2 regions of the Anaerobacillus sp. QJM3NY_17 genome follow, and region 1 is predicted to be linked to the other one. Evidence: a T-box and tRNA genes for the amino acid it is inferred to sense, from the RefSeq annotation. Region 1 holds a T-box; the other holds one or more tRNA genes.
What was found. A T-box is a leader RNA that pairs with one kind of tRNA and senses whether it is charged. The one in region 1 lies ahead of thrS (threonine--tRNA ligase), so its partner is inferred to be a tRNA-Thr.
Positions count from the first base shown of each region.

Region 2: it encodes a tRNA-Thr, which carries the amino acid that the T-box ahead of thrS (threonine--tRNA ligase) is inferred to sense. The anticodon was not compared.

Region 1 covers NZ_CM149685.1:3,019,554-3,024,213, forward strand. Annotated here, with positions in the region: gene thrS (threonine--tRNA ligase) at 1-1,674, opposite strand, end outside; T-box leader at 1,717-1,932, opposite strand; gene AC0VYV_RS15835 (putative sporulation protein YtxC) at 1,989-2,825, opposite strand; gene dnaI (primosomal protein DnaI) at 2,926-3,858, opposite strand; gene AC0VYV_RS15845 (replication initiation and membrane attachment family protein) at 3,874-4,660, opposite strand, start outside.
Region 2 covers NZ_CM149685.1:499,751-504,410, forward strand. Annotated here, with positions in the region: rRNA gene AC0VYV_RS02690 (23S ribosomal RNA) at 1-701, shown strand, start outside; rRNA gene rrf (5S ribosomal RNA) at 948-1,064, shown strand; tRNA gene AC0VYV_RS02700 (tRNA-Asn) at 1,074-1,148, shown strand; tRNA gene AC0VYV_RS02705 (tRNA-Ser) at 1,150-1,241, shown strand; tRNA gene AC0VYV_RS02710 (tRNA-Glu) at 1,265-1,339, shown strand; tRNA gene AC0VYV_RS02715 (tRNA-Val) at 1,362-1,437, shown strand; tRNA gene AC0VYV_RS02720 (tRNA-Asp) at 1,446-1,521, shown strand; tRNA gene AC0VYV_RS02725 (tRNA-Met) at 1,680-1,756, shown strand; tRNA gene AC0VYV_RS02730 (tRNA-Phe) at 1,773-1,848, shown strand; tRNA gene AC0VYV_RS02735 (tRNA-Thr) at 1,853-1,928, shown strand; tRNA gene AC0VYV_RS02740 (tRNA-Tyr) at 1,999-2,083, shown strand; tRNA gene AC0VYV_RS02745 (tRNA-Trp) at 2,091-2,164, shown strand; tRNA gene AC0VYV_RS02750 (tRNA-His) at 2,181-2,256, shown strand; tRNA gene AC0VYV_RS02755 (tRNA-Gln) at 2,261-2,335, shown strand; tRNA gene AC0VYV_RS02760 (tRNA-Gly) at 2,344-2,418, shown strand; tRNA gene AC0VYV_RS02765 (tRNA-Cys) at 2,428-2,502, shown strand; tRNA gene AC0VYV_RS02770 (tRNA-Leu) at 2,530-2,619, shown strand; tRNA gene AC0VYV_RS02775 (tRNA-Leu) at 2,654-2,738, shown strand; gene AC0VYV_RS02780 (DsbA family oxidoreductase) at 2,926-3,627, shown strand; gene yvfG (protein YvfG) at 3,667-3,888, opposite strand; gene AC0VYV_RS02790 (B3/B4 domain-containing protein) at 4,160-4,660, opposite strand, start outside.

The DNA of each region.
Region 1 (4,660 bases):
TTCTGATACCGGAATAATCTCCGCCTGGATAGGTGAAAGCCAAGTTGGAAATGCTCCTTTGTATTCTTCAATTAAGAATGCTACGAAGCGTTCCATTGTAGAAACAACGCCGCGATGAATAACAACTGGACGATGGTGGTTGCCATCTTCACCAATATAAGATAGATCAAATCGCTCTGGAAGTAGGAAGTCAAGTTGAACAGTCGAAAGAGTTTCCTCTTTACCTAGAGCTGTTTTCACCTGAACATCCAATTTCGGACCATAAAACGCCGCTTCGCCTTCAGCTTCCACATATTCGACGTTTAGGTCATCCATTGCTTCTTTAAGCATTCTTTGTGCTTTTTCCCACATTTCATCATTGTCGATATATTTTTTCTTATCTGCTGGATCGCGATAAGAAAGACGGAATGAGTAGTCACTGATGTTAAAGTCTTTATAAACTTCCTGGATAAGCTCGACAACTTCAATAAATTCTTGCTTGATTTGATCAGGACGACAGAAGATGTGAGCGTCATTTAGCGTCATCGAACGTACGCGCTGAAGACCTGCTAGCGCTCCAGACATTTCATATCGATGCATTGTTCCAAGCTCCGCAACGCGGTATGGAAGACTACGATAGCTTTTCAGATCGTTTTTATAAATCATCATATGATGCGGGCAATTCATTGGACGAAGAACAAGTTCTTCTGTTTCATCCATTTTCATCGGAGGGTACATATCATCCTGATAGTGATCCCAGTGACCACTTGTTTTATATAGATCAACATTTGCAAGGTGAGGTGTATATACATGGTTATACCCAAGACGTTCCTCAAGATCTACAATATATCGTTCAATCGTCCGACGAATAGTCGCCCCTCTTGGCAACCAAATCGGAAGTCCCTGTCCTACCTCTTGGGAAATAGTAAATAGCTTAAGTTCTTTACCGAGTTTGCGGTGATCACGTTCTTTAGCTTCTTCTAAAAGATGAAGGTATTCTTCAACTTGAGATTGCTTTGGAAAAGCTGTTCCATAAATGCGTTGAAGCATCTGGTTTTCGCTATCTCCACGCCAATAAGCGCCTGCAATCGAAAGTAATTTAAAGGCTTTAATCTTACTAGTAGATGGAACGTGTGGTCCACGACAAAGGTCAAAGAATTCACCCTGTTCATAAATTGTCACTTGTTCGTCAGCAGGAATAGCTTCTAATAGCTCTAATTTGAGCTCATCGCCAATCTCTTTAAACATTTTCTCTGCTTCACTGCGACTTACAACGATACGCTTCACTTCAAGATTTTCATTAATGATTTTCTTCATTTCTTTCTCAATCTTAGGCAGGTCCTCAGGCGTAATAGATACAGGGCAGTCAATATCATAGTAGAAACCACTATCAATAACCGGCCCTACTCCTAGTTTTACATCACTGTAGAGGCGTTTAATTGCCTGTGCCATAAGGTGCGCTGTACTATGACGAAGCACTTCAAGACCGTCTTCACTTTCAGGTGTTACAATTTCAATAGAAGCATCTTCTTCAATTTCGCGTCTCAAATCAAAAAGAACACCATTCACTTTTCCTGCAAGAGCCTTTTTCTTTAGGCCCGGGCTGATTGAGCTTGCAATCTCTTCCGTTGTTGTCCCTTTATTAAATTCCTTTACAGAACCGTCAGGAAACGTTATTTTTACCATTTCAGCCATGCTTCTTCACTCCTTTTTTTGCATATAAAAAACACCCATCCCAAAAGGGACGAGTGTTGATCTCGTGGTTCCACCCTGCTTCCCGCATAAGATAATAACCTATACGGCTCAGACTGCTGTAACGTAGCAGAAACGCCACCCCATTTCCAGGGCAGAGTTCAAAGGTGGTAAGTATGCTCGTCTCGCTAGGAAGTTCGCACCAATCCTTCCCTCTCTGAAAGCTAACAACACATCCCATGTCCTTATCGTAACAATTACGTATATGCGTGTATGTAGGTATTATAAGTAGTGTACATATGAAAATCAAGCTTATTTTAAGGATTGCCTGAAAAAAATAGTTTAGACATACGATACGGAAAAAAACTTAACCTTTCTTCAAACACATTTCGGATTGTTTGAATGAGCCCCTCATCGGAATCATCCGTGTAAATACAAACTTCTTCTGGAGCAAGCAGCAGAAGGGGAAATAGAATTTCAGAATCTATCTCATCTATGGTTAGCCCAACAGGAAGATCTTCCAACTTCCCTTCTATACCAGTTAATAGTGACCCATTCATATCAAATAATTGATATGTTTTATCATAAACAAGAACTACTTTTTTCTGAAGAGATTGCCTGGATCGCAATAGAATTCTTAAACCTTCAACGAAGTTTTGATATTCTTGTTCAAGTTTATATTCGTCAATCGCTTCTCCAATCAATTCATTTAGCAAAGCACGATAAGGACCCGTTCGAAATCTTAAAAAAGAATCAAACAAAATGGTTCCACCCTGTTCAATACACGATAATGTTGACTGAAGCAGTACGTCCCTTCGATTAGCATAGCGATGAGCACCTGGATAGTCTTCTTTATCCCCATCTCCAATACTTCGAGCAATGGATGTAATTTCACCAATTTCATCTTTATCTTGATAATAATACGTTGAAGTTAATAGCTGTTCCATCCAACGCTTCTCATAGAAGGTACTCACACAGTTAGCAATGCATTGAGAAATCTGATAACACAGTTTTGTATCATATGGGCCTATCGCAACAGAAAGACTTAACTCTTCTTCATTTACAATGACTGAGTCACCGATTTTAATGAACTTGTTCAATTGATCGAATACAAATTGGAAGTCATCTATATCAGTAAATGTTATCGAAACCAACGCATTCCCTCCTGTCCACTACCTTCTCATTAGAATCTATATGGCAGAATATGCGAAATGATGTATAGAACCAAAAAAAAGCCTTCCGTAATGGAAGACTTTAAACTCGTCTATTTTTACCCTCTAAAAATACAGGCGTGGTAAAGTGCTTAATTCGCTCCATAATCCGCTTAGCTTTCGTTTCTTCAATTCCACTTTTATGGGAATAAGCTAAATGATCTTCAAGCAAAGCATAGTCCAGGTTAGATGAATACAGAGTTGGTAACCCCTCAGTCATACGATATTGTAATAAAGTTCCAAGAATATCATCTCGTACCCAACTTGAGATATTTTCCGCTCCAATATCATCAAGTATCAAGAGCGGTGTTTCTTTTAAATAATCAAGCTTTTCATCAATAGATTGATCTTGAATGGCGCTTTTCATTTGACGGAAGAAATCCGGAGTATAAATAAACTGAGAACGAACCCCTTTTTCTTTCGCCAGCTGGTTTGCAATAGCCCCGAGAATAAACGTTTTCCCTACCCCAAAACCTCCATGAATATAAAGCCCTTTAGTGGTTTCACCAGGAACGAAATCTTCTACATATTGAATCGCCGTCCCAATCGCTTCAATTCTAACAGGATCTTCATCATCCAAATCCGCGAAGGTAGCCTGAAGAATTTCTTTCGGAATATAGTAGCTTTGAATCATCTGATTACGCTTTTTGTTCTTATCATCTTCAATTCTTGTTGGACAACGGTTGTAGCGAATATCAATCACCGAACGATTAATAAATAGCTCAGGCTCGTACCCCTCCATCATATTAATGCAGTTCGAGAGACCAGGGCATCCTTCACATCGCTTTGCTTGTGTTGTATATTCATATAGTCTTGCAAGACTTCTATCAATTATTTTGTCATCGACCTCGTCATGCTCTTCAATAAATGCACGAATATCTTCATCGGCCATAATAGCCTTCTTCATCTCTTGGTACTGTTCCTGGAATTTCTTATTGCCTGGCATCTTGTTAAATGATTCCTGGATTGATTCCATTCTTGTTCACCCCGCTTATTTCTTATATTTACTTAGCATCTTTTTAAGCTGATCCTGTTTCTCAGATCGCTCCTCATGAGACATATCCGGTTCTTTTTGATCTGAAATCCATTCAGGCACTTTGTCTTTTCTAGCGGCAGGTTTCCCACGATTGGAAGAGCCTGTTTTTTTCTTGGCCGGTTGCTGAAGCTCTTTAATGGCAAGGTTCATTGCTTCTCTTACTGTCTTTACCCTTGCCCTTGCCCAGTGACTCGCAAACTTTTCTACATAATTCTTCGATAACTTCTTATCCTGCGTTTCTAGAATGAAATCAAGTAAGACATTCATAACACCAGGAGTCAGCTTTTGTTCATCCATTATTCGCTCCACAAGCTTCATATCTGCTTCAGAAGGTTTTCCCCCTTCAGCTGCCCGCTGAAGAATATCATATGGCGTCATCTGTTCATATCTCTGCGCCGCTTTCTCTTCTTCTGTCTCAGGTTCTTTCTTATGAAACTCTTGTAAAGAAACAGGTTGACTTCTATATTGGAGAGCAGGCACTTTGCCACGATTTTCAAGCGCGAACCAACTGCTTACTTCCTTTCGCAATAGATCATCAGAAAGTTCGTCATGGTGAATTGCAGCTTGTTCCACAATCCGGCCCATTTCATATGGTTCAATTTTATACACAAAAGCAAGTCGCTCAATCGTTTTCTTAACAGACTCTGTAAACATTTTCTCAGTGACAATCATATCAGAAATGTGCTGCTTCATCATATCGAAGTCGAATTGCGAAGAAGTAAAAACAAGGCCTTTATTTTCA
Region 2 (4,660 bases), 1.9 Mb from region 1:
CCCAGCACCGTGATCCGGTGCGGAGACAGTGTCAGGTGGGCAGTTTGACTGGGGCGGTCGCCTCCTAAAGTGTAACGGAGGCGCCCAAAGGTTCCCTCAGAATGGTTGGAAATCATTCGCAGAGTGTAAAGGCACAAGGGAGCTTGACTGCGAGACCTACAAGTCGAGCAGGGACGAAAGTCGGGCTTAGTGATCCGGTGGTTCCGCATGGAAGGGCCATCGCTCAACGGATAAAAGCTACCCTGGGGATAACAGGCTTATCTCCCCCAAGAGTCCACATCGACGGGGAGGTTTGGCACCTCGATGTCGGCTCATCGCATCCTGGGGCTGAAGTAGGTCCCAAGGGTTGGGCTGTTCGCCCATTAAAGCGGTACGCGAGCTGGGTTCAGAACGTCGTGAGACAGTTCGGTCCCTATCCGTCGCGGGCGCAGGAAATTTGAGAGGAGCTGTCCTTAGTACGAGAGGACCGGGATGGACACACCGCTGGTGTACCAGTTGTTCCGCCAGGAGCATAGCTGGGTAGCTACGTGTGGAAGGGATAAGTGCTGAAAGCATCTAAGCATGAAGCCCCCCTCGAGATGAGATTTCCCACAGCATGAAGCTGGTAAGATCCCTTAGAGATGATGAGGTAGATAGGTTCGGGGTGGAAGCGTGGCAACACGTGGAGCTGACGAATACTAATCGATCGAGGGCTTAACCTAAAAACGAAAAGCGAAGTAAGCCGTTTAAATCCGACAACCGTTGGAGGCTTTTGAGTCAGACGCGCTTTATGCGTCAGAATCAAAAGGTGAAACGATCGAGGATTTGGCTTATGTAGCTGGACATATTGGAAAGTTGTGCGTGCTATCTAGTTTTCAGGGAATAAAATTTTCCTTGAAAAACATGATGGAATATAGTATGATATATTTTGTCGCTGGTAAATCACGAAAGTGAAATCCAGTCCTTAGTCTGGTAATGATGGCGAAGAGGTCACACCCGTTCCCATGCCGAACACGGAAGTTAAGCTCTTCAGCGCCGATGGTAGTTGGGGGATCTCCCCCTGCAAGAGTAGGACGTTGCCAGGCTGATATTATTCCACAGTAGCTCAGTGGTAGAGCTATCGGCTGTTAACCGATCGGTCGTAGGTTCGAATCCTACCTGTGGAGCCATGGAGAGCTGTCCGAGTGGCCGAAGGAGCACGATTGGAAATCGTGTAGACGGTCAAAGCCGTCTCGAGGGTTCGAATCCCTCGCTCTCCGCCACTAGCATACATAATAGCAGCAAGGGCCCGTTGGTCAAGCGGTTAAGACACCGCCCTTTCACGGCGGTAACACGGGTTCGAATCCCGTACGGGTCACCATTATATATCATTTCTACTTTGTGGAGGATTAGCTCAGCTGGGAGAGCATCTGCCTTACAAGCAGAGGGTCGGCGGTTCGAGCCCGTCATCCTCCACCATTATCTAAGGTCCCGTGGTGTAGCGGTTAACATGCCTGCCTGTCACGCAGGAGATCGCGAGTTCGATTCTCGTCGGGACCGCCATTTATATTTTAACATTATCGCGGGGTGGAGCAACAAGCGATACTTCCTTGAAACAGCAACGAGTTGTTTCGACGGATACGCTTCGAAGCATAACCTTGTAGAGAAAGAAACAGTGCACAGCGTAATGAGCAGGTGCAGCATAATTACATTCACATTATCGCGGGGTGGAGCAGTTCGGTAGCTCGTTGGGCTCATAACCCAAAGGTCGCAGGTTCAAATCCTGCCCCCGCAACCAATTATATTTTAAACATGGCTCTGTAGCTCAGTCGGTAGAGCAGTGGACTGAAAATCCACGTGTCGGCGGTTCGATTCCGTCCGGAGCCACCATGTTGCCGGTCTAGCTCAATTGGTAGAGCAACTGACTTGTAATCAGTAGGTTGGGGGTTCAAGTCCTCTGGCCGGCACCATTTTCTCGAAATGAGATCAAATTCCATTGCACTTTCATAAAATGTGTATTACAATGGTAATTGTCAATTTGGAGGGGTAGCGAAGTGGCTAAACGCGGCGGACTGTAAATCCGCTCCCTCAGGGTTCGGCGGTTCGAATCCGTCCCCCTCCACCATCTTGATAGGGGTATAGTTTAAAGGTAGAACAGAGGTCTCCAAAACCTCCGGTGTGGGTTCGAGTCCTACTACCCCTGCCAATTTTAAATTTTTATGGCGGTTGTGGCGAAGTGGTTAACGCACCGGATTGTGATTCCGGCATTCGTGGGTTCAATTCCCATCAGCCGCCCCATTTTTGGGCTATAGCCAAGCGGTAAGGCAACGGATTTTGATTCCGTCATGCGCTGGTTCGAATCCAGCTAGCCCAGCCATTTTTGTTGCGGAAGTAGTTCAGTGGTAGAACATCACCTTGCCAAGGTGGGGGTCGCGGGTTCGAATCCCGTCTTCCGCTCCATTTTAAAAAGGCGGCATAGCCAAGTGGTAAGGCACGGGTCTGCAAAACCCTTACGCCCCGGTTCAAATCCGGGTGCCGCCTCCAATCTTAATATTTTTTCTTAAAAGTCCTGCCGGAGTGGCGGAATTGGCAGACGCACAGGACTTAAAATCCTGCGGAGGGTGTACCTCCGTGCCGGTTCGAGCCCGGCCTCCGGCACCACTTATTTTTCTGCCTGAATTGAATATGGTATTTTGCCGGTGTGGCGGAATTGGCAGACGCGCACGACTCAAAATCGTGTTCCGAGAGGAGTGTCGGTTCGAACCCGACCACCGGTACCATTACATACGTTATTACAAGACTTCAACGTTCTCGTTGAGGTCTTTTTTGTATTCTTTTTAATTCCTTGTCTTATTTGATATCACTAGTTTTCAATGACTCACTGAGCAAATTCCTGCTCATTTAAAAGTAGAGGTGATAAAATACAAGTATAAGATAGATAAAACAATTTACTGAAAGAGTGATTCGATGAGAATTGAAGTATGGTCCGATTTCGTTTGTCCATTTTGTTATATAGGAAAAAGACGTCTTGAAAGTGCGCTTCAGGCTTTTCCACAGCGTGATCAAGTAGAAGTTGTCTTTAAAAGCTTTGAACTTGATCCTAATGCGAAAGAATCGGATGGGGAAAGCATGGCTGAGCTTCTAGCAGCGAAATACAATGTCAGTCTAGAACAAGCTCAGGCTATGTGTGAGAATATGAGGCAGCAAGCTGCTGGAGAAAACCTAACGTATGATTTCGATAAAATGATTCCAACGAATTCATTTGATGCTCATCGTCTTGTTCACTATGCGACAGAGCATGGTAAAAGTAATGAAATGTCAGAACGTCTCTTTTATGCCTTCTTTACCGAATCGAAAAATATTGGTGATCATGAAACGCTTGCATCACTTGGTGAAGAACTTGGGCTAGACGCTGCGGATATAAAACGTATGCTAGGGACTGAAGAATTTACGAAAGAAGTTCGCAACGATGAAGCTATGGGAAGTCAGCTTGGCATTCAGGGCGTACCGTTCTTTGTATTTGACGGTAAATATGCCGTGTCAGGTGCTCAGCCTGTTGAAATGTTTGAACAGGCCGTTGAGAAGGCCTGGGGAGAAGGAAATAAGCTTGAAGTAGTTGGTGGCAATGCAGAAGCGTGTTCTGCTGACTCTTGTGATCTTCCTAAATAAAACGTAAGAAAGCTCTCTTATTGTAAAGAGAGCTTTTTCTTATGCGTCTGTATTTTCTTGTTTAATCGTTTTGTAAGCTGAATCAAGGTTGCGAATGCGACGAACTATTTCTGAGTTTTTGTTAAGGTTGTCATAGATCATTGATGAAACAACTGATCGATAATAGCTATTCATTGCTTCTAATTTTGAAAATACATCACGATTCTTTTGTATGTATTGGCGAAAATTTTCTTCGAAAAATGGTGTTGAGAATGGTTCCATATGATTTCTCCTTTCTGTCTGTCATTCTGATTATAGGGTGATCGTCATCAGGACGTCAAACGGATTATGAAGAGTAAAATTCTATTAGCTCTGTCGTGATGAGAGACGTTTGTAAAGAAAATATGAAAAATGTGTTGTTTCTTTCATATGTTCTGTGGTATTCTATCTACATCAGCGAGGATTGTAGAAATTCCTCGAATTTTCACCATTTACCCAACGCAGTGTTTCGTTAAAATTAACGAAGCGTTGCGTTTTTTTATGTTTGCTTTCTTTAACTTGAAACCCCGCTTAAGAAGTCTCCTCCGTGAATTTGATTAAACATTTCTGCTGAGGCAGTTACAAGCTTTTCACCTTCTGAAACAGGGAGCGAAGGTTGAAGATAGAAAAGTTGAATGGCATGCTTGGTTTCTTCCGTTATAGCTGTTCGCTTAGAATCAACGATAGGACTTCCGAACGCTCCTTTGTGATCAAGTGAGAGGATTTTGTTGTTGAAGCTTACCTCACGTCCATTTAAGCCCTCATATGCAGTCGTCTCACTACCAATGTCGATTGTAATATCTCCTTCAACTTGATCAAGATCATAGATACCAATTGGAATTTTGTATTGAAGCGACAGAAGATTGTTGATGTCTGCAGCAGAGTGAACGAGAGGTAGCGAAGACCCTTTCTTTAACCGGCGTAATAGGGCTTCTGAGGACGGTCGATATTTGGCGGGATCCGTCCCGAACTTTTTGAAAATGGAACGCCACTCTGAGATAGCAGGAAAAGTGAG